4 regions of the Rhizobium sp. KNZ14-9A genome follow, and region 3 is predicted to be linked to each of the others. Evidence: predicted binding sites of a transcription regulator. Region 3 holds the regulator's gene; each other region holds the start of a gene.
What was found. Region 3 encodes PhoB, which activates phosphate uptake and scavenging genes when phosphate is short. Its sites were predicted from a motif close to TGTCATNNANCTGTCAT; they were not measured.

Region 1: a site for PhoB is predicted at 3,054-3,070, ahead of ACR9ZQ_RS14195 (DUF47 domain-containing protein). Genes of this name have one in related genera too.
Region 2: a site for PhoB is predicted at 4,389-4,405, ahead of ACR9ZQ_RS24425 (TIGR03364 family FAD-dependent oxidoreductase). Genes of this name have one in related genera too.
Region 4: a site for PhoB is predicted at 1,942-1,958, ahead of ACR9ZQ_RS26085 (NAD-glutamate dehydrogenase). Genes of this name have one in related genera too.

Annotation. Positions count from the first base shown of each region.
Region 1 is NZ_JBPGXB010000002.1:1,565,890-1,573,370, forward strand. It holds gene ACR9ZQ_RS14175 (ABC transporter permease) at 1-262, shown strand, start outside; gene ACR9ZQ_RS14180 (isocitrate lyase/PEP mutase family protein) at 371-1,213, shown strand; gene ACR9ZQ_RS14185 (DUF1254 domain-containing protein) at 1,264-2,289, opposite strand; gene ACR9ZQ_RS14190 (NUDIX hydrolase) at 2,446-3,000, opposite strand; gene ACR9ZQ_RS14195 (DUF47 domain-containing protein) at 3,112-3,756, shown strand; gene ACR9ZQ_RS14200 (inorganic phosphate transporter) at 3,756-4,760, shown strand; gene ACR9ZQ_RS14205 (NUDIX hydrolase) at 4,898-5,431, shown strand; gene ACR9ZQ_RS14210 (DUF1062 domain-containing protein) at 5,501-6,136, opposite strand; gene ACR9ZQ_RS14215 (SDR family oxidoreductase) at 6,534-7,274, opposite strand; gene ACR9ZQ_RS14220 (aldo/keto reductase) at 7,300-7,481, opposite strand, start outside.
Region 2 is NZ_JBPGXB010000002.1:3,547,568-3,555,048, reverse strand. It holds gene ACR9ZQ_RS24455 (aminopeptidase) at 1-182, opposite strand, end outside; gene ACR9ZQ_RS24450 (glutathione S-transferase family protein) at 311-994, opposite strand; gene ACR9ZQ_RS24445 (MarR family winged helix-turn-helix transcriptional regulator) at 1,096-1,539, shown strand; gene ybaK (Cys-tRNA(Pro) deacylase) at 1,540-2,013, opposite strand; gene ACR9ZQ_RS24435 (ArsC family reductase) at 2,017-2,367, opposite strand; gene phnX (phosphonoacetaldehyde hydrolase) at 2,438-3,217, opposite strand; gene ACR9ZQ_RS24425 (TIGR03364 family FAD-dependent oxidoreductase) at 3,214-4,344, opposite strand; gene ACR9ZQ_RS24420 (M14 family metallopeptidase) at 4,449-5,510, opposite strand; gene ACR9ZQ_RS24415 (2'-5' RNA ligase family protein) at 5,581-6,189, opposite strand; gene ACR9ZQ_RS24410 (AAA family ATPase) at 6,365-7,084, opposite strand; gene ACR9ZQ_RS24405 (LysR family transcriptional regulator) at 7,449-7,481, opposite strand, start outside.
Region 3 is NZ_JBPGXB010000002.1:3,314,881-3,322,361, reverse strand. It holds gene pstC (phosphate ABC transporter permease subunit PstC) at 1-666, shown strand, start outside; gene pstA (phosphate ABC transporter permease PstA) at 663-1,985, shown strand; gene pstB (phosphate ABC transporter ATP-binding protein PstB) at 2,000-2,815, shown strand; gene phoU (phosphate signaling complex protein PhoU) at 2,860-3,573, shown strand; gene phoB (phosphate regulon transcriptional regulator PhoB) at 3,705-4,388, shown strand; gene ACR9ZQ_RS23255 (pyrroline-5-carboxylate reductase) at 4,519-5,307, opposite strand; gene ACR9ZQ_RS23250 (GcrA family cell cycle regulator) at 5,610-6,140, opposite strand; gene ACR9ZQ_RS23245 (acetylornithine transaminase) at 6,566-7,481, shown strand, end outside.
Region 4 is NZ_JBPGXB010000002.1:3,888,394-3,895,874, reverse strand. It holds gene ACR9ZQ_RS26100 (GGDEF domain-containing protein) at 1-219, opposite strand, end outside; gene ACR9ZQ_RS26095 (carbonic anhydrase) at 312-953, opposite strand; gene pdxY (pyridoxal kinase PdxY) at 1,014-1,889, opposite strand; gene ACR9ZQ_RS26085 (NAD-glutamate dehydrogenase) at 2,166-6,944, shown strand; gene ACR9ZQ_RS26080 (MFS transporter) at 6,941-7,481, shown strand, end outside.

The DNA.
Region 1 (7,481 bases), 1.7 Mb from region 3:
GAACCTCATCCCCATGCTCGTCGTGCCGCCGCTGACCTTCCTCGGCGGCAGCTTCTACTCGATCAACATGCTGCCGCCCTTCTGGCAGGCGGTCAGCCATTTCAATCCGGTGCTCTATCTGGTCAGCGGCTTCCGCTGGAGTTTTTACGGCATCGCTGACGTCAACCCGCTGGTCAGCCTCGGCATGATCTCGCTGTTTCTGGTGATTTGCCTGGGCACGCTCGGGTGGATCTTCAAGACGGGGTATCGGCTACGCAACTGATGGGTGGCCGCAGCCACCAGCAAAATCCGAGTAGGCGGCACAAAATCGTTCACATTTTGTTCGCGACTACTAGTCTGGCCTCATTGTCATTTGCGGAGGAGGAGAGTTGTGGCGGAGCAACAGGCGAAGTTCGATCAACTGAGGGCATTGCATCAGCGGGATGCGGCATTCGTTATTCCGAACCCATGGGATGCCGGCTCGGCCCGGATTCTGACGAGCCTTGGTTTCGAGGCTCTGGCAACGACCAGCGCCGGCTATGCCTTTTCCAAGGGCAAGCGGGATTCCTTTGCGAGCCTGAAGCGCGACGAAATCCTCAACAATGCCGGCGAGATCGTCGGGGCAACCGATCTTCCCGTATCGGCCGATCTCGAAGACGGGTTCGGCGCAGCACCGGAGATCTGCGCCGAAACGATCCGGCTGGCCTCTGCGATTGGGCTGGTCGGCGGATCGATCGAAGATGCCACCGGCGATCCGGCAAGGCCGATCTATGATCTCTCTCAGGCTGTCGAGCGCGTGCAGGCCGCGGCGGAGGCGGCGCGGAAGCTTCCTTTCCTGCTGACGGCGAGGGCAGAGAATTTTCTCTGGGAGCGGCCCGATCTCGATGACACGATCAAGCGGCTGCAGGCTTTCTCGGCAGCCGGCGCCGATGTGCTCTATGCGCCCGGTCTGCCTGATATCGACGCCATCCGAACCGTCTGCGCCGCGGTCGACAAGCCCGTCAATGTGGTGATGGGCCTGAAGGGGCCGCGCTACAGCGTTGCCGAACTCTCGGCGGCAGGCGTGCGCCGAGTGAGTGTCGGCGGGTCCTTTGCACGCGCTGCACTTGGTGCACTGCTGCGGGCGGCCGAGGAGGTGAGATCATCCGGCACCTTCACCTATGCAGCCGATGCGATCCCGGCAGCCACGCTTAGCCAGCTTATGTCGCAGGAGAAACGCGGCGACCGGCAGTAAACCAGGAAGCCGGTGGGGGCCGGTTCGATATAGCCTGCGGTTTGTGCTCCTCACTTCCCCACCGGTTGCGGTTCCGGAAATGTCCAGCTTCCATCGAGGACCGGCTGGCGTGGGCGGTAGAGGCGGACGGTGTAATTCCAGCCCTTCATTACGGGCAAGCAATTGGCGATCTTGCCGTCGCAGCCGCCGAATTGCACCTTGACTGAACCGTCGGCATCCTTGTCAGCGGTGATATTGTTCAGCGTATAGGCATTGAGTTTGTTCTTCTCGTAGTAGCCTTTGCCATTGTAGACGCTGACCGACCAGAAGCCGCCGACGGGAACATCCTTGACCGAGAGCCGGTAGACCGTCTTGCCGTCGTTCTTCGGCGGCGTCTCGTTGAGGTAGGTCGCGTCCTTCTCGGGATTTCCGCCCCAGCCGACGGCGCTGCCGATGAGATGGCGGATCGGATCGACCTGATCTTTGGCCCCGAAGGCGCCCTTGAAATCCGGAATGGTCGTGCCCAGCACGATCAGCGCGTCACGGACCTTCTTCTGGCTCGCCTTGTCCCAGTCCGGGATCTCGAACGTTCCCGCATTTGCCTGGCTGATGGTGAGAGCGTTCTGGAGATTATGGACCTGCTTGACATCATCGGGGTCGTTGGGATCGACGAGGGTCCTGGTGCCGACGAGGATGTAGCGCGTGCCGGCCGCTGCCCGATCATAGGTGTAGCTGCCGGCGTCATATTTCACATCGCCGACTACGTAATGGTCTTCGTTGATGATCTGCATCGAGCGGAAGCGTTTGCCGGCGTCCGGAAGCGTGATGGTGACCGGCCCGGCATCGAGATCGATGACAGCGGATGAATAGAGCGTATCGCGGTTGGCCCGGATCACGGACTGATGATCGATGTCCATCGGTTCGCGATGATGGTTGAAGATACCGGTCTTGCCGCCGCCGTCCTTCACCGCATTGCGGAAATAGAGATCGGATTCGGCACGGGCGAAATTGTCGACGGTGACCGGCTTGGCCGTCTGCGCCCCGGCCTGTGAGGCGAGCGCAAGTGCCAGCGTGGCGATGGCGGCACGGCAGGCAATGCGGACAGGCACTAATGCAGGTGCAGGCTTTGACCACCTCATGGCTCTCTCCCGTTTCGGTCAATTTTACGAGGAAAAGCCTTTCACAGGCCCGATTTCGGGAGAAGTACGTTACCGTAAACCACGCCGTAAATGGCGGGCAGCAACAGCTGCGGCTCAGCCCTTTTTCCTGCGCTGCCGCTTGCCGTGCCGCGGGTGAAAATCGACGAGCAGGGATTTCAATTCGAGTTCGCGCACGCGCCGTGCCGCTTCGTCGGGGCTCACCCAATCCAGCATGCGTTGGCCGGTTTCGCGGAACTGCCCTTGCGTATGCTCCACTTCGATCTGGAAGATATCGACGATGCAGGGCGCGACGTCGCCGTCATCCAGCTCCTTCAGATAGGTGTAGCGGCCGACCGGCTGCTTGCTTACCGTTCCGCGCACGCCGGCTTCCTCCCAGGCCTCGATGGCGGCTGCCTCATGCGGCTTCTTCTTTTTCATCGGCCAGCCCTTGGGAATGATCCAGCGGCCGCTGTCGCGCGTGGTGACGACGAGGACTTCGATTTCGGAGTGATCAGTCTCGGCACCGCCGTTTCGGTAACGGAAGCAGAGCGCGCCATATTGCTGGCGAAAGGCGCCGGAGAAAAGCTTCTCGGGTCTTTCTGCAAGCTGCTTCAGCAGGGGCTTTGAGGGTCCGGCGTAGGATTTTGCGCCTTTTTTGCGGGATTTCATGACATCTAGCATTGTCAAATTTTACTTTTTCGATCAATTGCCTGCGACGCTTTATGACAGATTTATGACAGTCTTCTACGACAGTCCCCGGTTCAGGAAGGATCGCCCGAGATGATGAGCGTGTTTCGCAAGATGATGCCGCGGGAGGACCGCTTCTTCGAGATGTTCTGCAGGCATTCGGAGACGGTCGTCGCAGCCGCCCATGCTATGGAAAAGCTGTTGAAGGGCGAGGCGGTTCAGGAGAATTGCGACAGGATCATCGCACTGGAAGACCAGGCTGACGACATCACCCGCGAAGTGCTGGTTGCTGTCCGGCGCAGCTTCATCACGCCCTTTGACCGCGGCGACATCAAGGATCTGATCCAGTCCATGGATGATGCGATCGACATGATGCACAAGACGGTGAAGATCATCCGCCTGTTCGAGCAGACGAGTTTCGACCCGCTGATGCAGGAGATGGGCGGGGAGATCGTCAAGGCGGCGGCCCTGATGGAGGAAGCAATCCCGCTTCTCAACAAGATGGGTGCGAATGCGCAGCGGCTGGCTGTCATCGCCGAAGAGATCACCCGGGTCGAAGGCCGCTCCGACGAACTGCATGACGAGGGGCTCAAGGACCTCTATCGCCGGCATGGCGCCAGCGGCAATGCCATGGCCTACATGATCGGCAGCGAGATCTACTCCAATCTGGAAAAGATCGTCGACCGGTTCGAGGACGTGGCCAACGAAATCAGCGGCGTCGTTATCGAGAACGTCTGATGGAAGCCTCTCTCTCCCTTCCGCTGCTGATCGGGCTGATCGGTGTGGCACTGTTCTTCGATTTCCTGAACGGGCTGCATGATGCGGCAAACTCGATTGCGACCATCGTTTCCACCCGGGTGCTGAGGCCGCAATATGCCGTCGGCTGGGCGGCCTTCTTCAATTTTATCGCCTTCCTGTTTTTCGGCCTGCATGTTGCCGAAACGCTCGGCACCGGCATCATCGATCCGGCCATCGTCTCGCCGCAGGTGATCTTTGCGGCACTGATGGGGGCGATCGTCTGGAATATCGTCACCTGGCTGTTCGGCATTCCCTCTTCGTCGTCGCATGCGCTGGTCGGCGGGCTCGTCGGCGCCGGCTGGGCGAAGGTCGGCTTCAGTTCCATCGTCTGGGGCGGCTTGTTGAAGACGGTCGGTGCGATCTTCATGTCGCCGGCAATCGGCTTCCTGCTCGCGCTGTTCTTCGTCCTTGTCGTCTCCTGGATCTTCGTGCGCCAGACGCCCTTTGCCGTCGACCGCACCTTCCGCTTCATGCAGTTCGTGTCGGCCTCGCTCTATTCGCTCGGACATGGCGGCAACGATGCGCAGAAGACCATGGGCATCATCGCCGTTCTTCTCTTCAGCCAGGGGCAGCTCGGCCCGAGTTTCCATGTGCCGCTCTGGGTGGTCATCTCCTGCCAGTCGGCCATGGCGCTCGGCACGCTCTTCGGCGGCTGGCGGATCGTTCACACGATGGGCTCGAAGATCACCAGGCTCAACCCGATGCAGGGGTTCTGCGCCGAGACCGGCGGGGCGCTGACGCTGTTTGCCGCGACCTGGCTCGGCATTCCCGTGTCGACGACGCACACGATCACCGGAGCGATCATCGGTGTCGGTGCCGCGCGACGCCTGTCGGCCGTGCGCTGGGGTGTTGCGGGCAACATCGTCATCGCCTGGGTGGTCACCATGCCGGCTGCCGCTGCCATCGCGGCCGCCTGCTATGGGATTGCAAGCCTGTTTGCCTAAGGGCAGGGGTCCGCTCGATGTATCGGATACCCTAATTTTAGGGGTCACTATTTTCGATCGGATGTTGCGCTCTATTCTCCATGCAAGGAGAAGGAGACAACGAGCGGACCATGCATTTACCCAGGCATTTATCTGAATTGAATGAGGAAACCCCGGCAAAGACAGGCCGCCGCGAGATCGACCAGTGCGGCGCCATCTGCTGCCGCGTCGAGCGAGGCGGGAGGCTGAGCGTACTGCTCGTCACCAGCCGCGATACCGGACGATGGGTGATCCCGAAGGGCACTCTCGGAAGAAAGGAGAGGCCCTATCGCTGCGCCCAGCGCGAGGCTTTCGAAGAGGCTGGGATCATCGGCAGGGTCAGGAAGAAGCCGCTCGGCTTTTACACCTATCTGAAGGATCACGAGACGCCGCTGACGGTTTCTGTTCATCTGCTGCGGCTGGAGAGCGAGGCCGCGCATTTTCGCGAATATGCCGAGAGGCAGAAGATCTGGATTTCTCCGGCGGAAGCAGCGTTACTTGTCGAGGAGCCGGAGCTGCAGGCGCTCTTCCGGTCCATCGATACGGATAATCCCCTGACATCGCAGGACCGGCTAAAGCCGCGCCGGATTGCCGGGCGGCGGCCGGTGCATGAGGCGGCGGTATCGCTCGCCACGTCGCCGGCATCGCACTGACGTCCGTCAGTTGCGCGGAATGGACTTTGAAATGACGAAGGCCCGGTATACGGGCCTTCGCGTTACAGGCTATCGGGGACTGCCGGTCGCCAAGGGTCCCCAGGAGAGCTCGCGATCCGCGATGGTCGCAAGATCGACCACCACTTCGATGCCGGTCCTGACACGCCGCCGCAGGATGTCGGCGCGATCGGAATTCGTCCGGAGCAGGCCCTTCTCGTGCAGCGTCTGAAGCCGCGTGCGCGAAAGCTTGAGCTCGGATGCCAGCAGACGGTCGAGACGTGTGCCCGCAGGCAAGGGCACCGCCAGTTCGATCTCCAGCCGCGTCCAGTCGGCGGCCTCGCGCAGCACCTGCTTGCCGATCTCGAATTCAGGGAATTCGTCGACGCGCTGCGACTTGCGTTTCAATGCGTCGAGGTTGAAGCTTTCGGCGCGGATCCATTTGACATCGTTGGACTGGAGTGCGTCGAGCGTTGCCGGATCGATGTCGCGGACATTCTTGCGCTCGAAGAGCGGCCGGTTCCAGGTCTCGTCGCAGGCCAGGCATTTATAGATCAGCCAGGCATCCAGCTTGCGGCCATTGGCGTTCAGCCGGATCTTGTCACTCGATTGAAAGGCTCTCAATCCGCCGCATCCGCCACAGGCAATCCAGGGCTGAGGGGCGGTTTTCGGGGTAATGGTCCATCGGACCCGAAGTGCATAGCACATAGTATCTTGGTCTTCCGTTCGGAAGTCCACCAAGATGGCGCGTGAGAAAACCCATGAGGGCGCGGCGTGGCGATGCTTTCGGATGGGTGAAGAGCAGAGACAGCGGAGCTGCACTGGCGTTCGGAACAATGCCAAACCGGTCTCTTGCCGCCACCCGATGAACGTGTTCAACCGCCGATAGCCCGCGGCTATCCGGCGATAGGGGTGAAACTGGATTGAGACCGGTACTTACTTAGGCAAAGTCTACCTCGATGCGCCTATGCTCTTCGCGGATACGGATAGCAAATGATCGGCTCAAAGGGGAGAGCGACGCCGCAGCCCGATGATATCGGCTGCGGCATTGCGGCATTTATGCAACTTTGTGCTGAAGGTTGCTTCGTCTGCCAGCTTGTTCCCGTCAGAGTTCCTGCGCAGTCGGCCGGAACAGGATCTCGTTGATATCGACATCGTCAGGCTGGGCCATCGCGAAGGCGACCACCCTTGCGAAGCTGTCGGCCGGGATGGCGTAGCGTTCGTAGAAATCGGCAATGCCGACCGCGACATCGGCCTCGGTAACGCTCTGCGGCAGTTCGGACTCAACGGCACCGGGCGAGACGATCGTCGTGCGGATATTGTAGGGCTTCACCTCCTGGCGCAGGCCTTCCGAGATGACGCGGACGGCAGTCTTGGTCGCCGCGTAAACGGCGCTGCCGGGCCGGACCTTGTGGCCGGCGACCGAGGAGACGTTGATGATATGGCCGCTCTTCTGTTCCTTCATATGGGGAAGGGCGGCGGCAATGCCGTAGAGCACGCCTTTGAGGTTCACGTCGATCATCCGGTCCCAGTCGTCGATCTTGCCGCGCTCCAGGGGCGAGTGCGGCATGAGGCCGGCATTGTTGACGATGACGTCGATGCGACCATGCAGGCGGACGGCCTGATCGACGAGGTGCTTGACCTGATCAGCCTGCGTCACGTCGGTTTCGATGGCGGAACCCTCGACCAAGCCGATCTCGGCCACCAGCGCCTTGAGCCGGTCGATCCGGCGGGCGCCAAGCACGACCTTGGCGCCGGCATTGGCAAGATGACGGGCGGTTGCTTCGCCGAGGCCGCTGCTTGCGCCTGTGATGACAACCGTCTTTCCCTTGATATTGTCGGTCATGACAACTCCATTCAAGGTCGGCAACTTACCGGCCGACGCGGGCCTGCAGGTGCGCCGGATAGCGATCTCCCTGCACGGTGACATCAGATAGGGCGGCCTCGATCTCTTGCAGGTCCTCAGCGGTGAGTTCGATTGCCGCGCCCCCGATATTCTCCTCCAGCCGGTGCAGCTTGGTGGTTCCGGGGATCGGGGCGATCCACGGCTTCT
Region 2 (7,481 bases), 230 kb from region 3:
CCAGCGCCCGAGAGATAGGCGTGTTTGGTGATCAATCGCACCAGCGGCAGCGCCACGACGGGTGCGGTAATGACGAGATCCTGCCCTTGCTGAAGCTGCAGGCCCACCTTGATGGCGACTTCCGCAAGTTTCTCGAGTTTGCCGGGATCGACGGAGCTGTGGCTCTGGGGCATAAACGTCATGGGTCAACCTGCCTTCTGATATCTGCGACGGGAGGTGAAAGACTTAGACCCCTTTACGGCGAAAATGAAGCGCGCCGAATCCGATTTGAAAGCGGCCGGATGCATGTCCGGCCGCTTGTGCGTGCGCGTCAAGCAGCGGCGGGCAGCCTGAGCAGGATCGAGTCATGCTTCTCGAGGAATTCCATCAGGCGCTGCGGATAGTCTTCGCCAACGGCGCCCCGGACACTTGCCCGCTCGGACAGCGCCTTGCGCCAGCGCTTGACCCGCTCGAGCCCGTCAAAGATGGGGCTGTCGCCGAGCGTATCGAACAGATCGAAGTACCGAAAGATCGGCCCAAAGACCGCGTCGACGAGGCCGAAGTTAGCCCCGGCGAAATAGGGTCCGTCCGCCAGCGCGCCCTCGAGCGTCGCGAATTTGGCGACAAGCGCCTTGTGCTTGGCCTCCAGTTGCGCAGCATCCTGCGCCGTCTCATAGCCCCAGAGATCGGAAAGTACGGAAGAGCCGAATTCCATCCATCCGCGATGGCGGGCGCGGGTCAGCGCGTCGGTGGGATGCAGGGCAGCACCCGCCTGCGTTTCCTCCAGATATTCGCAGATGACGCTGCTTTCGAACAACACCTCTTCGCGGCCATCGTCCTCTTGTATCCGGAGCAGTGGCACCTTGCCGAGGGGTGAGATTTTCAGGAACCAATCCGGCTTGTCGGCAAGATCGATGTTGATGCGCTCGAATGGCACGCCCTTTTCGAGGAGCGTGATCGCGGCGCGCTGCACGTAGGGGCAGAGGTGATGACTGATGAGGGTGAGCCTGCTCATGAAAGTCTCCTGGTGGTTTGCAAAGGATCGGTCGGTTAATATGCATGTAAATGCATCTAATATCGCTTGCGATGAGATTCAAGATAGATGTAATTGCATTTATGTCTGCGAATATGAAGAAGCCGAGCGAAGCCGTCGTCTCAGCCTGGACGCGCCTCATGCGCGCCCGCGAGCGGCTGCTTGGCGTGATCGAAGCCGATCTTAAGGCGGCCGGCATGCCGCCGCTTGCCTGGTACGATGTGCTTTGGGAATTGGCACGCTCGCAATCAGGAAAGCTGCGCCCCTATGAGATCGAGGAGCGGACATTGTTGGCGCAGTATAATCTTTCCCGCCTGATCGACCGGCTGGAAAGAGAGGGCCTAGTCGGTCGCGAGGTCTTCGCACAGGATGGGCGCGGCCGCTGGGTGGTGATCACTGATGCCGGCCGGCAGCTTCGGGAGCGCATGTGGACCGTCTATGGCAAAGCGATCGAAACTCATATCGGCTGCAAGCTTGCCGAAGGCGAGGCGAAGACGATTGCCGTCTTGCTGGACCGCTTCCTCTGATCAGGCGATCAGCGGTGCGGCGGCGGCCTTCAGTGCCGTCAACGCCTCCGTCGGATCGAGCCGTACCTGCAGCCCGCGTTGCCCGCCATTGATATAGACGAGCGGTTCGGCAAGGGCGGCTTCCTCGATCGCCGTTGGTACGATCTTCTTCTGCCCGAAAGGGCTGATGCCGCCGACATGATATCCCGTCAGCCGCTCGGCGTCGGCCGGCTTCATCATATTGGCCGATTTGCCATGGAAGGCACTGGCGAGCTTCTTCATGCTGACCTCGCGGTCGGAGGGCACGACCACACAGACCGGCTTTCCGTCCACCTCAGCCATCAGCGTCTTCAACACGCGGTGCGGCTCCTCGCCCAGCGCTTCGGCCGCCTGCAGCCCGACGCGCTCGGCGTTTGGATCATAGTCATAGGCATGAACCGTAAAGGTGACGCCAGCCTGCGTGAGAAACTGGGTGGCGCGGGTGGTCTTGGACATGGCTCAGCCCTCGAATGTCCGCGCGTAAATCTCTGGCTTGAAGCCGATCAGCAGTTTGTCGCCGGTTTCCAGTACCGGCCGCTTGATCATTGATGGTTGGTCGAGCATCAGGGCGATCGCTTTTTCACGGTCGAGATTTTCGCGCGCGGCGTCCGGCAGCTTGCGGAAGGTCGTGCCGGCGCGGTTCAGCACCGTTTCCCAGCCTGCATCGTCGATCCATCGTTCCAGGTGCGCCCGGTTGATGCCGACGGCCTTGTAATCGTGAAAGTCGTAGGCGACGCCGCGTTCGTCCAGCCAGCTACGGGCCTTCTTCATCGTGTCGCAGTTCTTGATACCGTAGATGGTGATGGCCATGCCGGTTCGATCTCCCTGTTTTCCAAGGGAGATATCACGCTGGATAAGCGCTGCAAACGCCGTCTGGCCTTTATCCCTCGAGCTCTTCGATGAGTGCTGGCAGGTCGGCCACGGTCTCGATGACGTAGTCGGCGCCGGCAGCAATCAGCTTCTCGCCGATCCGCTTGTGCAACTCGGCTCGCGCCTCCGGCGAAAGTGCATCCACCTCTTCAGGCGTCAGACCCGCCTCGTTGCCGGAGAGCGTCACGCCAACGGTAACGCAGCCTGCCGCGGCACCCTCGGCAATGCCGGGTTCAGTATCATCGACCTTCAGGACCGCAGAGGCCGGATAGACCATCAGGTCGAGGAAGCATTTATACATGCCGATCGGCGTCGGTCGGCCAAGCGGCAGATCGTCGGCACAGATCAGATTGTCGGGTGCATAACCCTGTTCAGCGGCAAGCGGCAGCACGCGCTCCATGATCGAGCGCGTATAGCCTGTCGTCGAGCCGATCTTCATCTGCCGCTCGCGCAGGTATTCGATCGTCTTGATCGCGCCAGGCACCAGCGCGCAGTAATCGGTCACGACAGCTTTGTTGAGCGGCACGAAGAGTTCGTAAACGCGGTCGATGGCCGCCTCGTCCGGAAGCGCGCCTTGCACCGCCTGCCATCGGGCGGCGATATGCGGTTCGGCCAGCATCGCGGCGATATGCGCACGCTTCGGGAGCCCCATCGGCTTGCGTGCGTCGGCGATCGTCACCTCGACGCCGAACTTGCCGAAGGTGTCTACAAAGGCACCCATCGGTGCGAAGGAGCCGAAATCGATGACTGTGCCGGCCCAGTCGAAGACCACTGCCTTGAATTGCGTCATGCTGCGCTCCCGTAAAGATCCTCGATGGTTTCTTCGCCGATGCCGAAGGCGGTCGAGGCACCGCAGCCTGCCGTCACCACGACGATACGCAGCGCATCGGAAGGCTTGTCGGTGAACCGCCAGCGGTCCGGGGAGGAGGCATAGGTGCCGACCCAGCGTTCGGCGATGAAGCGGCCCGGCAGGTTGAGCACGGCGTCCATCTCGTCGAGGGTCAGCCGGTCGATGCGCTCAAGGCCGAAGGGATCGGGCGTTTCGGAGTAATGGTGGCTGTCTCCGACGATCAGCGATCCGTCTTCCGATTGGGTGACGATCAGGTGGATGCCGTTTTCCCGCTCCGGCTTGAACTCCCGGTCAAGCCGCGCCTTCAGGGCAGTCGCTTCAGGCAACTCGGCATAACCGAGATAACGCCCGAGCCCGAGATCGGACATGACGGCGGTGCTGAGCGAGACCCGTTGCGCCGGCACGACACGCATCATCTGCAGCTTGCAGCGTGTGACGTTATATGCAGCGATCCGATCCGCAAACAGGCTCTTGAAATCGTCGCCGGGGCAAACAACCACCGTCTCCGCCTCGATCAGGCCGGTTGACGTCTCGATCCGCGGCGGCTCGACGGCGCTCACTGCTGTCGAGCGGCGGAACTCGATGCCATATTTGATTTCGAGATAGCGGGCGAGCAGTGGAACGGCCGTGCGGGATTCGACCCGCAGTTCATGGGGGCTATAGAGTGTGAAGCGCCCCGCTTCCGGTCGCAGTGCCGGCACAAGCCGCCGTGCCTCCTCGATCGTCAGTCTTTCGCAGCCTTCGCCCATCTCTGTGCGCAGGAAGGCGTCGATCACGGCTTCGGATTCGTCGAGCCTTGCGGCAAGGAGCAGCCCGCGCTGCAGGACGTCGACGCCTGCGTCATCGACAATATCGGCCCAGATATCGCGTGCCCGGCGTGCCTTGTCCCAGCAGTCGCCGGCCTGCTGGCCGGTCACCGTCACAAAGCCGAAATTGCGCACCGAGGCGCCATTTGCCTGTGCGTCGCGGTCAACAACGACGACCCGTTTGCCGCGCTTTGCCGCCGCCAGCGCATGCGCCAGCCCGACAATTCCCGCGCCGACGATCGCAATGTCGTAATGCGGCATGAAAGCTCCTTCGCAACATGTCTGCAACGGCTTGGCGGATTTTCTTGAAGCCTGTGTGACAGTTGCCCGGAGCCTTACATCCGCGTGTGGAAAAGAACGCTGGTTCAGTCTTCCAGCGTGCCGGCCTTTCGCGTTGCCTTGCTCGGCTTGTCGGCGGCAATCTTCATCAGGTCACCGCGCCGGCGCACCAGCCGGTCGGAAGTGCGGGTAAGAAATAGCCCGTCCTGCGGCGCCCGGATGTCGATATCGCCCTCGGCAAAACCGGGCCGGGTGACGATCGTCGCCAGAAGCTCTCCTTCCGAGACACGCTCGCCGATATTGCGGTGGAAGAGCACGGTACCGCCCTGCGGCGCACGCACGATCTCGACATTGTCGAGCGGCACGGCTGGTCCGGAGAAGGTCTTGTCTCCGGCTGCCCCGCCGTTGACAACACCGCGCCCGATCAGGAACTGCAGCAGGCCTTCGGCATCTTTCTCGGCCATATCGGGATAGACTTCGCGGCGACCGCGCAGTTCCACCGTCACCGAAAGCTTGCCCGGAAGCTTGGCCTTGCGCTCGCCCGGCACCTCATATTTCCAGGCAAAACCGACGGCTTCCTCGAAGGCGGAGCTTTCGCCATCCGAAAGCAGCACCGCTTCCATGTCGAGCGCATTGGCAAGGTCCGCTGCTTCCGGCCAGAAGGCTTCGTCGATATAGGCATATTGCAGCGATTCATCATCGCAATGCAGATCGAGCACCAGATCGGCTCCGAGCGCCATATGAATCAGCTCTCGCTTCAATCGATCCGTAGCCGGATAATAATCAAGACCGTCAAGCAACTCCTCCCGGTCGCGAACCGAGATCAGCGGGAAGTCCCGATTGAAATTGGTCCGCGATCCCAAATCGAACCGGCCCTGCAGCTCGCCGAAATGCGATTGCGCCGCCCCGATCGGATTTGCCTGCGGCACGAGCGTGATATCGCCGGCGATCCGTCCTTCGTTTTCGGCTTGCCTGAGTTGAAGGCAGAGAAAATGCGCAAGCGCGGTTCCCGGCAGTTCATTGGAATGCAATGCGGCCTGGATATAGACCTTGGGCGCCGCCGGATCGCTTCCCTTGAAACGCATGACGGGCAACCGCCATTCGATGCCGGGCGTATCGCCCGGGATGATGATCTCTGAAAGGTCCACTGTCTTGCTCCGCATGTACATATTGAGTGGGGAGTTTTATGCGAATCCCCACCCGCGGTGCAAGCGCAGCTCAGCCGAGCAGAGGCCAGCGGTTGATGACGTGATGCTCGCTCTTCCCGTAGATGCTGTGGATCAACAGGAACTCCTGGACTGTCCAGCGTACGGGTCGGTCAAGCTTTTCAGGCAGAACAGTCTTGCGATCATAGAGCATTGTCATGTGCGGCGTCAGATGTCCGCCGACATTATAGGGTAGTCCAGCCTCGTAGAGACCTTCTTGAATTTGGTTGCGAAGATCCAGCAGGCCTTCGTTTTCTTGCCTGCCGCAGATGACGAAGGCTTGCGGCTGGCCGGGATGCTTGAAGCTCATGGCTTCGTCGAGCACAATTTCGAACGGCTGGGCACGCACTGCCGCGGCAACTTGTTCAGCGCCGAACACGATATCATCCGGGAGCCGACGGTAGGCGCCGATGCCGTTCAGCGTGACATGAAGCACTGCGTTCGGCCGCGAGGGTCCGGTCAGAGCATGTCTATTGCGATACACTTGCGCGATGTCCAGCGCCTCGGATGCAGCTTCGATGGTTGGGCGAAGCGCGAAGAAAATCCTGTCGTGAAATTCCCCGCCAAGATTGGATTTCTTCTGGGGGCCTGCGCTATTCGGATCGAGTGGAAAATGAGGCATTTGAACTACGGACTACATCGCCCGCCTCCTTGTTTCGACAAGGAGGAGCATACCGAGATTGGCATTTCAGTCAAGAACAAAACATGAACAAAGAGCTTTGTGAGGATATTCAAAACAGAAACGGCTACCTTTGCGGCAGCCGTTTGCTGGCGTCAATCAAGCGCTGAGGAATGCGTTACGCGGCGTTCTTAAGGACCTCAGCCGCCTTTTTGGAAGACTTGGCGCGGGCTGCTTTCGGCGGTGCGAGACGAAGAACATCGTCTGCCAACAAGCGGGCATTGTCTTGCGCCTTGTCGAGATTGCTGACACGGGCAGGATCCATGGTATAGAGGCTGCCGCCTGAAACGAACATGTCGCGATAGGCGGCGCGCTCGATCAGCGCCGTGTCGATGACATTGACATGCTGCTTTGCGAGCAGACCTTTGACCGCCAGCAATGCACGCGTGGTGATGATCGAACTGATGCGCGTCAGCACGACCGAATGCGGGATGCGGATATCATGCTGGGCAGCAAGCTGCTTCATGATCTCAAGCACCTGCGCGCCGCCGACGGCGTCCATGGCGCAGCCCTGCACCGGAACCATTACATGATCGGAAAAGCCGATGGCCTTCGCCATCAGCGGGCTCAGACCGGCTGGCAAGTCGATAACGATATAACCGCCGCGCTTCTTGAGGTCCTTGATCTGCTGTTCGATCGTATCTTCGCTGACACCGGAGATGACGGCGAATTCGGCTGCGTCACCGGTCAGACGGTGCCAGCGGCTGGCCCACTGCTGGGGATCGGCATCCAGAACGGAAACGCGATGGCCACGGCGAGCCAGTTCTGTGGCAAGAACAAGAGCGACCGTCGTCTTGCCGGCCCCTCCTTTCGTATTGGCAAATGTAATGATTGGCATCGATTACCTCGGGTTGATGAGTTGGCGGCAGTCATCCCTGGGAGAGACGCGTCTCGGGCTTTAAGGAACAGCGACTTTCACAGTGATGAGATGAAAAGGTCAAACAGCAACCTTGCGTGGCGCTGTTTGGCCATGCTGTCTGAGGTTGATTTTTTCTGGGTGCAATCAGTGAGGAGCGGGCGATAGGGCAGCCGCGCCTCGGAGTTCTCCGCAAAAGTGGCATCTCCAGCCCGGCAAAAAAGACCGTCAGCGATGGTGAAGTCCGTCGCCGTCGGTAGTCTGGCCCTCGCGTCGGTTGCGATACGGCGTAACATTCGCGGATTGAACGACGCCGCTTCAAGCGTCGCCGGCGACCCGCCGCGCGTCAGTCGCGCGATAGGGACAGCCCGGCGAGAAG
Region 3 (7,481 bases):
CCGGTCGGCCTCTTTGCCGCCATCTACATGGCCGAGTATGCTTCTTCGAGAGTGCGCTCGATCGCCAAGCCGCTTCTCGAAGTGCTCGCCGGCATTCCGACGATCGTCTATGGCTTCTTTGCACTCGTCACCGTCGGGCCGTTCCTGCGTGATTTCTCGGCGCAGATCAGCGGTCTTTTGAGCGGCAGCTATACGAACTTCATCCAGGCACAGAGCGTCATCACCGCAGGCATCGTCATGGGCATCATGTTGATCCCTTACGTTTCCTCGCTGTCGGACGATATCATCACCGCAGTTCCGCGGGCACTGCGTGACGGCTCGCTCGGTCTCGGCGCCACACGCTCCGAAACCATCAAGAAGGTGGTCTTGCCCGCAGCCCTTCCCGGTATCGTCGGCGCGCTGCTGATGACCGCTTCGCGCGCCATCGGCGAAACCATGATCGTGGTTCTGGCCGCCGGTGTCGCCGCCCGTATCCAGATCAATCCCTTTGAGCCGATGACGACAGTGACCGTCAAGATCGTCAACCAGCTGACCGGCGACCTTGAGTTCACCTCGCCGCAGACGCTGGTTGCCTTCGCACTTGGCATCACGCTGTTCTGCATCACGCTTTGCCTCAACATCTACGCGCTCTACATCGTGCGCAAATATCGGGAGCAGTACGAATGACGAATATTGTTTCCCCCGTCGCCGGCGTCACCGTTTCCAAGGCGCCCGCGCGTCGCGATATCGGCATCAAGCGTCGCTACGCTGCCGAGCGCCGGTTCCAGGCCTATGGCATCGCAGCCATAGCATTCGGCCTCGTCTTCCTCTTCATTCTGCTTTGGACGGTCATCAGCAACGGCTATACGGCCTTCCTGCAGACGTCGATCACGCTGCCGATCGAATTCACCGAGAAGACGATCGACCCGGACAACAAGCGTGCGACCGACCCTTCGGTGCTGGTCGCTGCCAACTATCCGGTTCTGCTGCGCGACGCGATCGTCAAGCAGCTCGGCATCAATGCCGCAAGCCGTCCTGACGTGCGCGATGCGTCCAGCATGCTGTCCAAGGGTGCGCCCATTCAGCTGCGCGACATGGTCGTTGCCGACCCGTCGATCATTGGCAAGACCGTCAATGTTACAGTGCTTGCAGATGCCAATATCGACAGCGCCAACAAAGGCCAGATCAATCTTTCGGTCGATGAGAAGAACCGCAAGGTCAACGACAAGCAGGTTGCCTGGATGAATGAGCTGAAGGCGAGCGGTGCTCTCAACAAGACGTTCAACACCGGCCTCTTCGTCAACGGCAATTCCAGCCGTCCGGAAGCCGCAGGTCTCGGCGTCGCCCTCATCGGCTCGCTTTACCTGATGCTGATCGTTCTCGTGCTTTCGCTGCCGATCGGCGTCGCCGCCTCGATTTACCTTGAGGAATTCGCGCCGAAGAACAAGCTGACGGACCTGATCGAGGTCAATATCAACAACCTCGCCGCCGTTCCGTCGATCGTCTACGGTCTGCTCGGCCTGTCGGTCTTCATCAACTTCGCCGGCCTGCCGCGTTCGGCGCCGCTGGTCGGTGGTCTGGTGCTGACGCTGATGACGCTGCCGACGATCATCATCGCGACGCGTGCAGCACTCCGTGCCGTGCCGCCGTCGATCCGCGCGGCTGCCCTCGGCCTCGGCGCCTCGAAGATGCAGATGGTGTTTCACCACGTGCTGCCGCTTGCAATGCCCGGCATCCTGACCGGCACGATCATCGGCCTTGCCCACGCACTCGGCGAAACTGCGCCGCTGCTGCTGATCGGCATGGTCGCCTTCGTCGCCCAGGCGCCGAGCAGTCCACTCGATCCCTCCACGGCACTTCCGGTTCAGGTCTACATGTGGGCCAACGAAGCCGAGCGCGCATTCGTGGAAAGAACCTCGGGTGCCATTATCGTCCTGCTCCTGTTCCTGATCGTCATGAACATGGGAGCTATCCTCTTGCGTCGTCGCTTTGAGCGCCGCTGGTAAACGGAGTAGAGATCATGAACATGTTGACGGAAGCTGCAGTCGAGAAGGCGCTGGACCAGAAAATGAGCAACGTCCCGTATAAGATGATCGGACAGGATGTCTCCGTTTATTACGGCGAGAAGCGCGCGCTTTTCGATGTCAATCTGAACGTCCGCGAAAACACCGTGACCGCCCTGATCGGCCCGTCGGGCTGCGGCAAGTCCACCTTCCTGCGGTCGCTGAACCGCATGAACGATACGATCGATGGCTGCCGCGTCACCGGCAAGATCACGCTCGACAGCGACGATATCTACGATCCCGACATCGACGTGGTCGAACTTCGCGCCCGCGTCGGCATGGTGTTCCAGAAGCCGAATCCGTTCCCGAAGACGATCTATGAAAACGTCTCCTACGGACCGCGCATCCATGGCCTTGCCAAGTCCAAGGCCGACCTCGACCAGATCGTCGAGACGAGCCTGCAGCGCGCCGGCCTCTGGAATGAGGTCAAGGATCGCGTGCATGAATCCGGCACCGGCCTGTCCGGTGGTCAGCAGCAGCGTCTGTGCATCGCACGCGCCGTTGCCGTCAGCCCGGAAGTCATCCTGATGGACGAGCCCTGCTCGGCGCTCGACCCGATCGCGACTGCAAAGGTCGAAGAGCTGATCCATGAGCTGCGTGAAAACTACACGATCGTCATCGTGACGCATTCCATGCAGCAGGCCGCGCGCGTATCACAGCGTACGGCAATGTTCCACCTCGGCAACCTGGTCGAGGAAAACGACACCGACAAGATGTTCACCAATCCCGACGATCCGCGCACCCAGGACTATATCATGGGCCGGTTCGGCTGATTTTGGCGATGTGAAGCCTTCCCGATTTTCGAGGACAAAGCCCCATGGCATCGACACATATTTTTTCCGCTTACGATGACGATCTGAAATTCCTGTCCCGGCGCATTTCCGAGATGGGTGGTCTTGCCGAACAGATGGTCGGCGAGGCCGTCCGTGCGCTGGTCAACGGCGACACTGCGCTCGCCCAGAAGGTCATTTCCGACGACGTGATCCTTGATCACGCGGAACGCGAAATCAACGACAAGGCGATCGTCACGATCGCCCGTCGCCAGCCGATGGCCTCCGACCTTCGCGAGATCATGGGTTCGATCCGCATCGCTGCCGACCTCGAGCGTGTCGGCGACCTCGGCAAGAACACCGCAAAGCGCGTCATCGCCGTCCAAAGCACCGGCGTTCCGCGCAAGCTCGCCCGCGGTCTCGAGCATCTCTCCGAACTGGCGCTCGTCCAGCTCAAGGAAGTGCTCGACGTCTATACGACGCGTTCTGCGGACAAGGCCAAGTCCATCCGCGAGCGCGACGACGAGATCGACGCGATGTACACCTCGCTGTTCCGCGAACTCCTCACCTACATGATGGAAGATCCGCGCAACATCACGAGCTGCACGCATCTTCTCTTCTGCGCCAAGAACATCGAGCGTATCGGTGACCATGCGACCAACATCGCCGAGACGATCTACTACATGGCAACCGGCGCCCAGCCGGAAGGTGAGCGTCCGAAGGACGACAGCTCCAATACCGTCGGTGCGGTGACGGAGTAATCCGGACCTGCCAATTGCGTGCGCGCCCTGCGCTGGGGCGCGCAAAGGTCGCAGCCAATTCCAAGTTTCTGCATGGTCCCTTGCTTAAATCACCCCCGGTTTAAGGATCATGCATTAGGAGACTGACACGCATGATCCCAAGAGTTGCAGTTGTTGAAGATGAAGAGGCGCTGAGCGTGCTTCTCCGCTACAACCTCGAGGCTGAAGGTTTCGAGGTGGATACGATCCTCCGTGGCGACGAGGCCGAAATCCGGCTTCAGGAGCGCACGCCGGACCTGCTCATCCTTGACTGGATGCTGCCGGGCGTTTCCGGCATCGAGCTCTGCCGCCGGCTGCGCATGCGGCCGGAGACCGAGCGTCTGCCGATCATCATGCTGACGGCACGCGGCGAAGAGAGCGAACGCGTTCGCGGTCTCTCGACCGGCGCGGACGACTATGTCGTCAAGCCCTTCTCCACGCCGGAACTTGTTGCTCGCGTCAAGGCGATGCTGCGTCGCGCCCGTCCGGAGGTTCTCTCCACCGTTCTGAAGTGTGGTGATATCGAGCTCGATCGCGAAACCCATCGCGTTCATCGCAAGAGCCGCGAAGTCCGCCTCGGCCCGACCGAATTCCGCTTGCTCGAATTCCTGATGTCGTCGCCGGGCAGGGTCTTCTCCCGCTCGCAGCTTCTGGATGGCGTCTGGGGCCACGATATCTACGTGGACGAACGTACCGTCGACGTCCATGTCGGCCGCCTGCGCAAGGCGCTGAACTTCTCCAACATGCAGGATGTCATCCGCACCGTCCGCGGCGCGGGATATTCCATGGAAGCCTGATCCGAGTGATCGGAGGTCACGAACGGGTCGCTCGGTTTCGCCGGGCGGCCCGCTTGTCTATCTGACACCCCTAGCTTCTTATGAAAGCCGACACCAGGCGCCGAAAGCGGACCTCGAGAGAACCTGCTTTCTACAGACGAATGCGTGCGAGAACTCGATCAAGAGCCTTTTGCAGAGCCGCAGTGCCACCGAAATCGCGAAAGTCTTCGAGCACCTGTTCATTCAATCCGCCCTTGGTCGAATGCTCGCCGATGAGTTCATCAAAACTCGCGACAGGTTTCGAACGGGCAGCATGGGCGAGGCCGGAAAACAATTGACGGAGGTAGGCGTCGCCAGCCGTTCTCGAAAGCCCTTGGCTCTGCAGCCAGGTCGACGTCTCGTCCAGGATGCCGAAATAGGTGGCCATCAGGCAGCTCGCCACCGCGAGAAGTTCGAACTCAGGTCTGTTTTCAACCTGGATCGCCGTTCCGAGCGCCGAAAAGAGGGCGTGGGAAACCTCGTCGGGCGGGTAGATCGCAGTCGCGCCCTGAAGATCTGCGATGTACGGAAGTGGAATTGCCAGGCTCAGGCGAACTGGCTGATCGATCCACGCCAGCAGTTGATCCATTGGCGTGGCCGCGACGAAGCTGATGACATGGTGGCCCGGCCGAAATCGGAGCGAGCGGATGACCTCCTCGGCAATTTGCGGCCTCACGGCCACAAATACGAGATCGGATCGGTCGAGAACATCCTGGTTCCCCAAAGCGATCGACACATTCCGGTTTGCCGCCGCAAGGCGGGCGGCGACGCTTGCGTTGCGCGGTGACAGCACTACCGGTGTGTCGCGAAACGCTGTCTTGCCCAATCCGGTGACGACGGCCTCGGTAATCGTGCCCGTCCCGACGAACCCCATTGTCATCCGCTTTGGATCGATCTCCATTGGCACCCCTGAGTGACTGTTTGCGCTATGCTACTCCACGGGAATACGGCATCTGTATCAGAAAATCGCGTTACAGCGCCAGGACCACCATTCTATGCCAGTTTAGGGCTGAAACGCATTGGTGGCGTTGGCCACATAACTTCGCATTGTCAGGCATGGTGAACGACCGGCGGAGATCGGCCTCCGGCAGATAGTCGTGGTCAGGAGCGGTTTTCCAGCCCTCCTGTGCCGACTAAAAAATACGCCCCTCTGCGCGTCAGCGAAGAGGGGCGGCGGATGCTGCATCTGTTGAGAAGGCGCGGTCAGGCGACCCGGACAGCCTTGCGGCGTTCGCTGACCGGCTGGTAGGCGAGGCGCTGGTGATAGTTGCAATAGGGTGAGGAATCCGGGGAGTCGCAGCCGCAGAAGTAGAAGTCGTCCTTCAGCGGATCGCCGACCGGCCACTTGCAGGTGCGCTCCGTCAGTTCCGTCAGGCCAAGGCGGCGTGAAATCGGCACGACCACATTCTTGGCCGGCACGTATTCCATTTCCTCGACCGTTTCGATCTCGATCTCTTCCTTCAGCATCGTTGCGCCCTGCTGGCGGGTAACGGTGCGGGTGGTGATGCGAGACGCATAGTTCGGGGCGCGTGGAGCCGACGTATTGCGCTTCGTTGCGCGCGCAGCGGTTGCCGTGCCGCCGGCCTTGGCGCGGCCGGGAAGACTGAGCCGGTGAACCTTGCCGATAACAGCGTTTCTACTCACTCCGCCAAGCTGCGCAGCGATCTGGCTGGCGCTCAGCCCCTCTGACCAAAGCTTCTTGAGCTTCTCGACACGCTCGTCTGTCCAGTTCATTGCCCTGTCTCCACCTTTCGCGTTGGTGATGGCAGAATCCCTCACCGTTGCCTCGGAAGTCTCCGAAGCAAGAAACGCCTGATCAATTTTGGTGACTAGTTCCGCCGCATGCAGTCTAGTAATTGAACTTTAACCTAGTGTGAGCCTGACTCTGTGACAAGAGTTCGCGTGAATCCGATGAATCCGAATTCAGGGTTTTCCCCAACTTGCTTCCCCGGAGAGTCATTTCTGCAACATTAGCTGTTGATAGACCTGCAAGTCTGATTTGAGGCTTGACGCATGTGCTAAATCTTCAGTTTTGTTGACATTGCAGTGCGAAAAGTAAATAGTGCTCCCTGCCGCCGCAAGGCGGCATTTTTGATTTTTCGGGCCTGGTTTTCTTAGCCGGAGTCCGTTGCCTTAGAGCCTGACCAGGAGATTGCGCCATGGCTGAAGCCTCGCCGCTTTATGATACCTATTCTCGTGCCCCGCTGCGGTTCGAGCGAGGCGAAGGCGTGTGGCTGATCACCGAAACGGGCGAGCGATATCTGGATTTCGGAGCGGGCGTTGCCGTTACCTCCGTGGGGCATGGCAATCCGCACGTTGTGGCCGCTCTCAAGGATCAGGCCGACAAGGTCTGGCATCTCTCCAATATTTATGAAGTGCCGGGGCAGGAGAAGCTTGCCAAGCGTCTGACGGATGCCACTTTCGCCGACAAGGTGTTCTTCACCAATTCAGGCGCCGAGGCTCTCGAGTGCGCCATCAAGACTGCGCGCCGCTATCAGTTCTCCAAGGGGCATCCGGAGCGCTTCCACATCATCACCTTCGATGGCGCCTTCCACGGCCGTACGCTGGCGACCATCGCCGCCGGCGGCCAGGAGAAATATCTCGAAGGTTTCGGCCCGAAGACCCCTGGTTTCGATCAGGTGCCCTTTGGCGATGTCGAGGCTGTCCGTGCCGCTATTACCGACAAGACCGCCGGCATCCTCATCGAGCCGGTGCAGGGCGAGGGCGGTGTCCGCCCGGCAACGTCCGAATTCATGAAAGCGCTCCGCCAGCTGTGCGATGAGCATGGCCTGCTGCTGATCCTCGACGAGGTGCAGACCGGCGTGGGCCGTACCGGCAAGCTCTTCGCTCATGAATGGTCGGGTATAACGCCCGACATCATGGCGGTTGCCAAGGGCATCGGCGGCGGTTTTCCGCTCGGCGCCTGCCTTGCGACGGAAGAGGCCGCTTCCGGCATGAAGGCGGGCACGCATGGTTCCACCTATGGCGGCAACCCGCTGGCCATGGCTGTCGGTAACGCGGTGCTCGATGTCATCCTGGCCGAGGGCTTCCTGCAGCATGTGCGTGATGTCACTC
Region 4 (7,481 bases), 570 kb from region 3:
ATTGTTGATGTAGGTTCGCGTCGCGACGAGTTCCGCCAGAATCTCATTGGCAGCAATCGATCCTCCACGAGCAAGAACATCGGCAAAGAGATGGTCATTTTCGAGCGCGCGGTACTGCATGAGCGAGGAGCGGATCAACACCACTCCTTCGACAATCATGAAGACGAAGGGCAGCAGAATGGCGGCTAGTACTGCCCTTCTGATATTCTTGAATTTCAGCACTTCGAAATTCATAACTGATCCACGCGCATATACCGCCTGCAAGCGCAGCTTAGTGGAATATCTTAAAAAACTGCTAAAGCGGTCTATCCCTAGATTTCGGGACGGATAAAATCGAGTGTCTCAGAATCCATCACCCAGAGCTCGCCGGTCGAAATGTCGAACCAGACGCCGTGAAGCTCCAGCTTGCCCTCTTCTTCGAGAGCCTTGATATCAGGGAAAGATCTGAGATTGTTGATCGAATTGCGGATGGAGACCCGCTCCAGCGCAGTCTGCCGTTCGGCCGGCGTCATGACGTTGTTGCTGCCAATCTGCTCGGCGGCAGGGCGAACGAGCGACATCCAGCGGCCGATGAAATCACCGGATGATAAAGGCTCAGCATCGGGATCAAGGGCTGCGCGGATACCGCCGCAGCGGCCATGGCCCATGACAACGATATTCTTGACCTTCAGAGCCTGCACGGCGAATTCGAGCGCTGCCGACGTGGAATGGAAATGGCCATCCGGTTCATAAGGCGGCACCATGTTGGCGACGTTGCGGATGACGAAGAGTTCGCCCGGCCCTGCATCGAAGATCAGTTCGGGAGCCGCGCGCGAGTCGCAACAGGCAATAACGAGCGTCGTCGGGTTCTGCCCGTTTTCCGCAAGCTGCCGATACCGGTCGCGGGCATCGGCATATCGCCCGCTCATGAAGTTGCGATAACCGTCCAGCAGGGAGTTAGGGAAGCTCATCATGTCTCTGGATTAGCGCGCGTGTGAGCCAAGATCAACTGCTGCGCTGCAAAAGCCTGAGACCTATTTTTTCCGCCGCTGGGCAGGATGGACGAGGTGACGCATCTGCACCATTGCCATGGGCGTCGAAAGACTGGAGGCATCGCTTGCCAGCATCAGCTCGTTGCTGCCGCGCTTGACAGCGCGCGCCAACACTTCGAACACGCTGGCGGTCGCCAGCTGCAGCGCCTTTTCATCCTCCATTCCCGAGAGCAGGCGAGAGAGAAAAAGGGCGGCAAGCAGGTCGCCGAGCCCATTTGGTGGGTTTTCAACGACACGGTGTTCAGCAAGGAGGGCGTGCCTTCCGGAGAGATAGAGATTGCCGGTGCCCCCCGCCATCATCGGCACCGCCGATGTGACCAGCATGCGTGAGGGGCCGAGCGAAAGAGCGGCCTCCATGACCGCGTTGTTGTCATCGAGTGCCGCGCCTGAAAGCCAGGCAAGTTCGTACCGGTTCGGCGTTGCGAGCGAGGCAAGCGGTATCAGATGGTCACGGATCGCCTCGGCTGTCGCTTCCGGCACGTAGAGGCCGCCGAGATCACCCATGACCGGATCGCAGACATAGAGCAGCTCCGGATTCTTCTCGCGCAAGGATGCAACGAGTTTCGCGACGGAACGGGCCTGGGCTGCGTTGCCGAAGTAGCCCGACAAGACGGCCTTGACCTCGCCGATCCACGGCGCGCGGATGAGATCGTCGATCGCCGCCTCGAAATCGGCCTCGGCGAAGGTCAGCCGTGTCGAGCGGCCATGGCCGGGATGCCAGGGCAGCACGATCGTCGGCAGCGCCCAGACCTGATGGCCGAGCGTTTCCAGCGCAAAGACAGCAGCACGATTTCCAACTGACCCCCGCACGACATGGCTGGAGATGACGATGACTGCGCCCGCTGCGTTTTCCGACATGGCATCCGAATCCGAATTTCGACCGCCGTTGATGATCTTTTTGACGAGGCGCTGTCAACCATTCTTCACGGGAGCGTGGAAATGTGCGGCGGGACGAAAAAGCCGGATAAAGTCATTTCGCCGTCGATTGGCATAAAACGACCTAAGAGCTTTCGAAATCTCTCGCCAGCATAGCCAAAAAAGCACGAAAACTACTTTTCGAAGCGCTCTTTTAAGGATTCTTTCGAAGAACCTTCTGCTACCTTGCCCACATCAAAACAATCGGGGGGATGATCCATGGCCACCAGAAACAATCCAAAACGGGAAAAGCAGATCGAGAGCGCGCGCAAAATCGCGGCCGCGACCGGCGAACCCCATCTCGATCCCGAAATCCTCTTCGGCCGTGCCAGCGGCGACGACCTCGAACTCTACACGCCGGAAATGCTTGCGCTTTCCGCCGTACACTCGGCAGCCGAGCTCGGCGCCTGGAACGGCAAGGTGCCGCGCGTCAGCATCGACACGGTCGCCGATGTCACGCCCGATGGCGTTGCAATCTCCATTCTTTCGGTGACGGATCACAATAAGCCCTTCCTCTACGAATCCGTCATGGGTGAGGTGACCAGCACCTACCGCGACATCTACATGGCAGTTCATCCGATCCTGATCCTGGAAGACGGCAAGGCTCCGGAACTCTATTCCGCCGATGTGCCGAGCGACCCGGCAAAGCGGGTGAGCCACATCCAGCTTCACATTTCGCCTCTGAGCCCCTCCCAGGCCGCCGACCTGATCAAGCGGATCAAGGCGGTACTCGAGCAGGTAGAGCTTGCCGTTTCCGACTGGAAGCCGATGCTTGCCCGCGTCGATGAAGTGATTTCAGAGCTTTCGAATTACAACGCCAGCCGCAAGAAAGCCGACCGTGACGAGGCCATCGCCTTCCTGACCTGGCTGCGTGACGAGAACTTCACCTTCCTCGGCATGCGCGACTACGTCTATTCCGGCAAGGGTCCCGATTCCAAGGTCGAACGCGACAAGGGAACAGGCCTCGGCATTCTCTCCAATCCCGAGGTTCTTGTTCTGCGCACCGGTAAGGACGCCGTGACGACGACGCCGGAAATTCTCGCCTTCCTCGATGGTCCCGATTTCCTGATCGTCACCAAAGCCAACGTGAAATCCATTGTCCATCGCCGCGCCTACATGGATTATGTCGGCGTCAAGCGCTTCGACGCACAGGGCAACGTAACGGGGGAACTCCGCATCGTTGGCCTGTTCACCTCGACAGCCTATACGTCCTCGGCCACCGAAATCCCGCTGCTGCGGTCCAAGATCGAAAAGGTGAAGGAGCATTTCGGCTTCGACCCGATGAGCCACTCCGGCCGCATGCTCGACAACACCTTGGAATCCTATCCGCGTGATGATCTCTTCCAGATCGATACCCCGCTGCTCGCGACCTTTGCAGAACAGATCAACGACCTCGCCGATCGCCCGCGCGTGCGGGTGCTGCCGCGCATCGACCATTTCGACCGTTTCGTCTCGGTCATCATCTTTGTGCCGCGCGAGGAATATGACTCGATCGTGCGCGAACGCATCGGCGCCTATCTGAAAACCGTCTATGACGGCCGTGTTTCCGCCTATTATCCGGCCTTCCCGGAAGGTGGAGTGGCTCGCGTTCACTTCATCATCGGCCGCTCGGGCGGTAAGACGCCACGCATCCATCAGGCCAAGCTCGAGGAGACGATCCGCCAGATCACCGCGCGCTGGGACAGCCGCTTCGAGATGCTCGCCGGCCCCAAGGCGCCGAAGCTCGGCGTCAGCAACGCCTTCCAGGAAGCCTTCACGCCGGATGAAGCGGTCGGCGATCTGCCCGACATCGCCGCATGCGCCGCCGGCGAGCCGATCCGCATCGAATTCTACTATCGCCAGGACGATGAACGCGGCCGCATCCTGTCGCTGAAGATCTTCCATAGCGGCGAGCAGCTGCCGCTGTCGCGCCGCGTGCCTCTACTCGAAAACCTCGGCTTCAACGTCCTGAGCGAACGGACCTTCGATATCGAAGTTCCGGCCGCCGACAGCGCCATCAACATTGTCGTGCTGCACGACATGGAACTCGAGGCTCGCAGCGGTGCGGACATTGACCTCGCACGTTTTGGCGCACCGCTCGAAGAAGCCTTCGTCGCAGCCTTCAGTGACACGATCGACAATGACAGCTTCAACCGGCTGATCCTGTCGGCCGGTCTCTCGGCCCGCGAGGTTAGTGTGCTGCGCGCCTATGCGCGCTATCTGCGCCAGGCCGGCATCGCCTATTCGCAGGATTATATCGCAACCACCCTCGACAAATATCCTGTTATCGCCGCTTCGATCTTCCGCCTGTTCCACGACACGCTCGATACGAAGCTGTCGGAAAAGGCGCGTATCAAGAAGCTCGCCGAACTGCATCAGGCAATCGAAGCCGAGCTTGCCGACGTGCCGAGCCTGGATGACGACCGTATCCTGCGCCGCTATGTCAATATCGTCGATGCAACGCTGCGCACCAATTATTTCCAGCGCAATGCCGATGGGACACCGAAGGCGATGCTCGCCTTCAAGCTCGACCCGTATCTGGTCGACGGCCTACCGGAACCGAAGCCTTTCCGTGAAATCTTCGTGTATGGCGTGGAAGTGGAAGGCGTGCATCTGCGCTTCGGCCGCGTTGCCCGTGGCGGCCTGCGCTGGTCGGACCGCGCCGAGGACTATCGTACCGAAGTTCTGGGCCTCGTGAAGGCGCAGCAGGTCAAGAATGCTGTGATCGTGCCTGTCGGTGCCAAGGGCGGTTTCTATCCCAAGAAACTGCCGATCGGCGGCAGCCGCGATGAGGTCTTCAATGCAGGCAGGGAAGCCTACAAAACCTATATCCGTACGCTGCTTTCCATCACTGACAATATCTCCGGCGCCGACATCGTCCCGCCTGATAACACGGTGCGTCTCGATGGCGATGACCCCTATTTCGTCGTCGCTGCCGACAAGGGCACGGCAACCTTTTCCGACACCGCCAATGCCCTTGCTCAGGAAGCGGGCTTCTGGCTGGACGACGCCTTCGCTTCGGGTGGTTCGGCCGGTTACGACCACAAGAAAATGGGCATCACTGCCCGTGGCGCCTGGGAAACGGTGAAACGCCACTTCCGCGAAATGGACATCGATATCCAGACGACACCCTTTACGGTGTCAGGCGTCGGCGACATGTCCGGTGACGTTTTCGGCAACGGCATGCTGCTTTCGCCGAAGATCAGGCTGGTCGCTGCTTTCGATCATCGCGACATCATCATCGACCCCGACCCGAATACGGAAAAGACGCTCGCCGAGCGCCAGCGCTTGTTCAACCTACCGCGCTCAAGCTGGCAGGACTTCGACAAGTCCGTGCTCTCGAAAGGCGCCATGATCATTTCGCGCTCGGCAAAGTCGGTTACGCTGACGCCGGAGGCCGTAGCCGCAATCGACATCGACAAGGCGGTCGCCACGCCCTTCGAGATCATGACGGCGATCCTGAAGAGCCCGGTCGACCTGCTCTGGTTTGGCGGCATCGGCACCTACGTGAAGGCCGCGTCGGAAACCGATGCGGAAGTGGGCGACCGCGCCAACGATCCGATCCGCATCACGGCCGACGAAGTGCGCGCCAAGGTAATCGGCGAAGGCGCCAATCTCGGCGTCACGCAGAAGGGCCGCATTGCCTATGGCCTGAAGGGCGGACGCAGCAATTCCGATGCCATCGACAACTCTGCCGGCGTCAACACGTCGGACGTCGAGGTCAATATCAAGATCGCGCTGGCAAACGCCATGCATGAACAGCGCCTCAACCGGGCAAAGCGCGACCAGCTTCTCGGCAGCATGACCGATGAAGTGGCCGGACTCGTGCTGCGCAACAACTACCTGCAGTCCCTGGCGATCTCACTGACATCCCGCAAAGGAACGGCAAACGGCCTGGAACTCGGCCGTTTCATGAGCGTGCTGGAAGCAGCCGGCCAACTGAACCGCAAGGTCGAGACGCTTCCCGACGACGCCTCGCTGTCCGAACGTTATACGGCCGGACGGCCGCTGACGCGCCCCGAGATCGGCGTGCTGCTCTCCTATGCCAAGATCGTCCTCTTCGACGCGCTGATCGCCAGTGAGTTGCCTGATGACCCTTATTTCATCAGCACGCTATTCAACTACTTCCCGGCCAAGATGCAGAAGTCGAACGCATCCGACATCGACACCCACCGGCTGAAGCGGGAAATCGTCGCGACCGTCCTCGCAAATGAGGCGATCAACCGCGGCGGGCCGGGCTTTACCGTGAGCATGATGGATGCCACAGCGGCCTCTGCCTCTGAGGTCGTACGCGCCGCGATCGTCGCCAGTGACGGCTTTGATCTCAACCGGCTATGGGCCGCAACCGATGCCCTGGACAACAAGGTTTCCGGCGAGGTCCAGAACCGGATTTACGAGGAGATCACCAATAACTTCACCGTGCTGACACGTCTGCTGCTGAAGACCGGCATGACCCGAGGCGGGATGGCGGAAATCATTAGCCGGCTGCAGGCTGCTCTGAAAAAACTTAAACCCGCCTTTGCCGAGCAGGCAGCAGCCGAAGTCTCAGCGCGCCAGCAGGAGTACCAGCAGGCCGGCCTGCCGGAAAAACTGGCCGCCGAAATTGCAGCTCTACCGACCCTCGCCCTCGTGCCGGAAATCATGCAGATCGCCGAACGGACCGGCGAGGCGCTGCCGCGTGCGGCCGAAAACTACTTTGCCGTGACCCAGACCTTCCGTGTCGGCCGGCTGCTTGCTGCCGGCAACCGCATCATTACGTCGGACCACTATGAAAACCTCGCGCTTGCCCGTAGCATCGACCAGATCGCCAGCGCCCGTCGCGATATCGTGATCTCCGCACTTTCCGATCACGGCAAGGAAAAGCAGCCGGTCCAGGCCTGGCATGCGCAGGACAGGATCCGCATCAACCGCATCGTCGAGGAGCTTGCGAGCCTCAGTGATGGCGCCGATCCGAACCTCGCCCGCATCACTGTTGCCGCAGGCATCCTGACCGACCTTGCGCGCGACCGGGCGAGATGAGACAGTCCGCCCCAAAAAGGAGCGGACGCTTGAATCGCATTGACTGGACAGGAACGCAGCCGCCGAAAGCCACGGAGAAGGGCATATGGGGCTGGATGCTCTTCGATTGGGCAGCCCAGCCTTTCTTCACCGTGGTCACCACCTTCATTTTCGGCCCCTACTTCGTCTCGCGGCTGACGGCCGATCCCGTCTCCGCGCAGACGATGTGGAGCAATATGGCGACGATCTCCTCGATCATCATCGCCATCCTGTCTCCCATACTAGGCTCCATTGCCGACCAGTCCGGCGCACGCAAACCCTGGATCGCCTTCTTCGCTGTGATCAAGATCGTCAGCCTCTGCTGCCTCTGGTTTGCTGCCCCGGGCTCACCAATTATCTATCCCGTCATCTTCATGATCCTTGCCTCGATCTCGGCGGAGTTTTCGATCGTATTCAACGATTCCATGATGCCGCGCCTTGTCGGCAAGGATGAGGTTGGCAGGCTTTCCAACACCGCCTGGGGTCTTGGTTATCTCGGCGGTATGATCGTGCTGATCG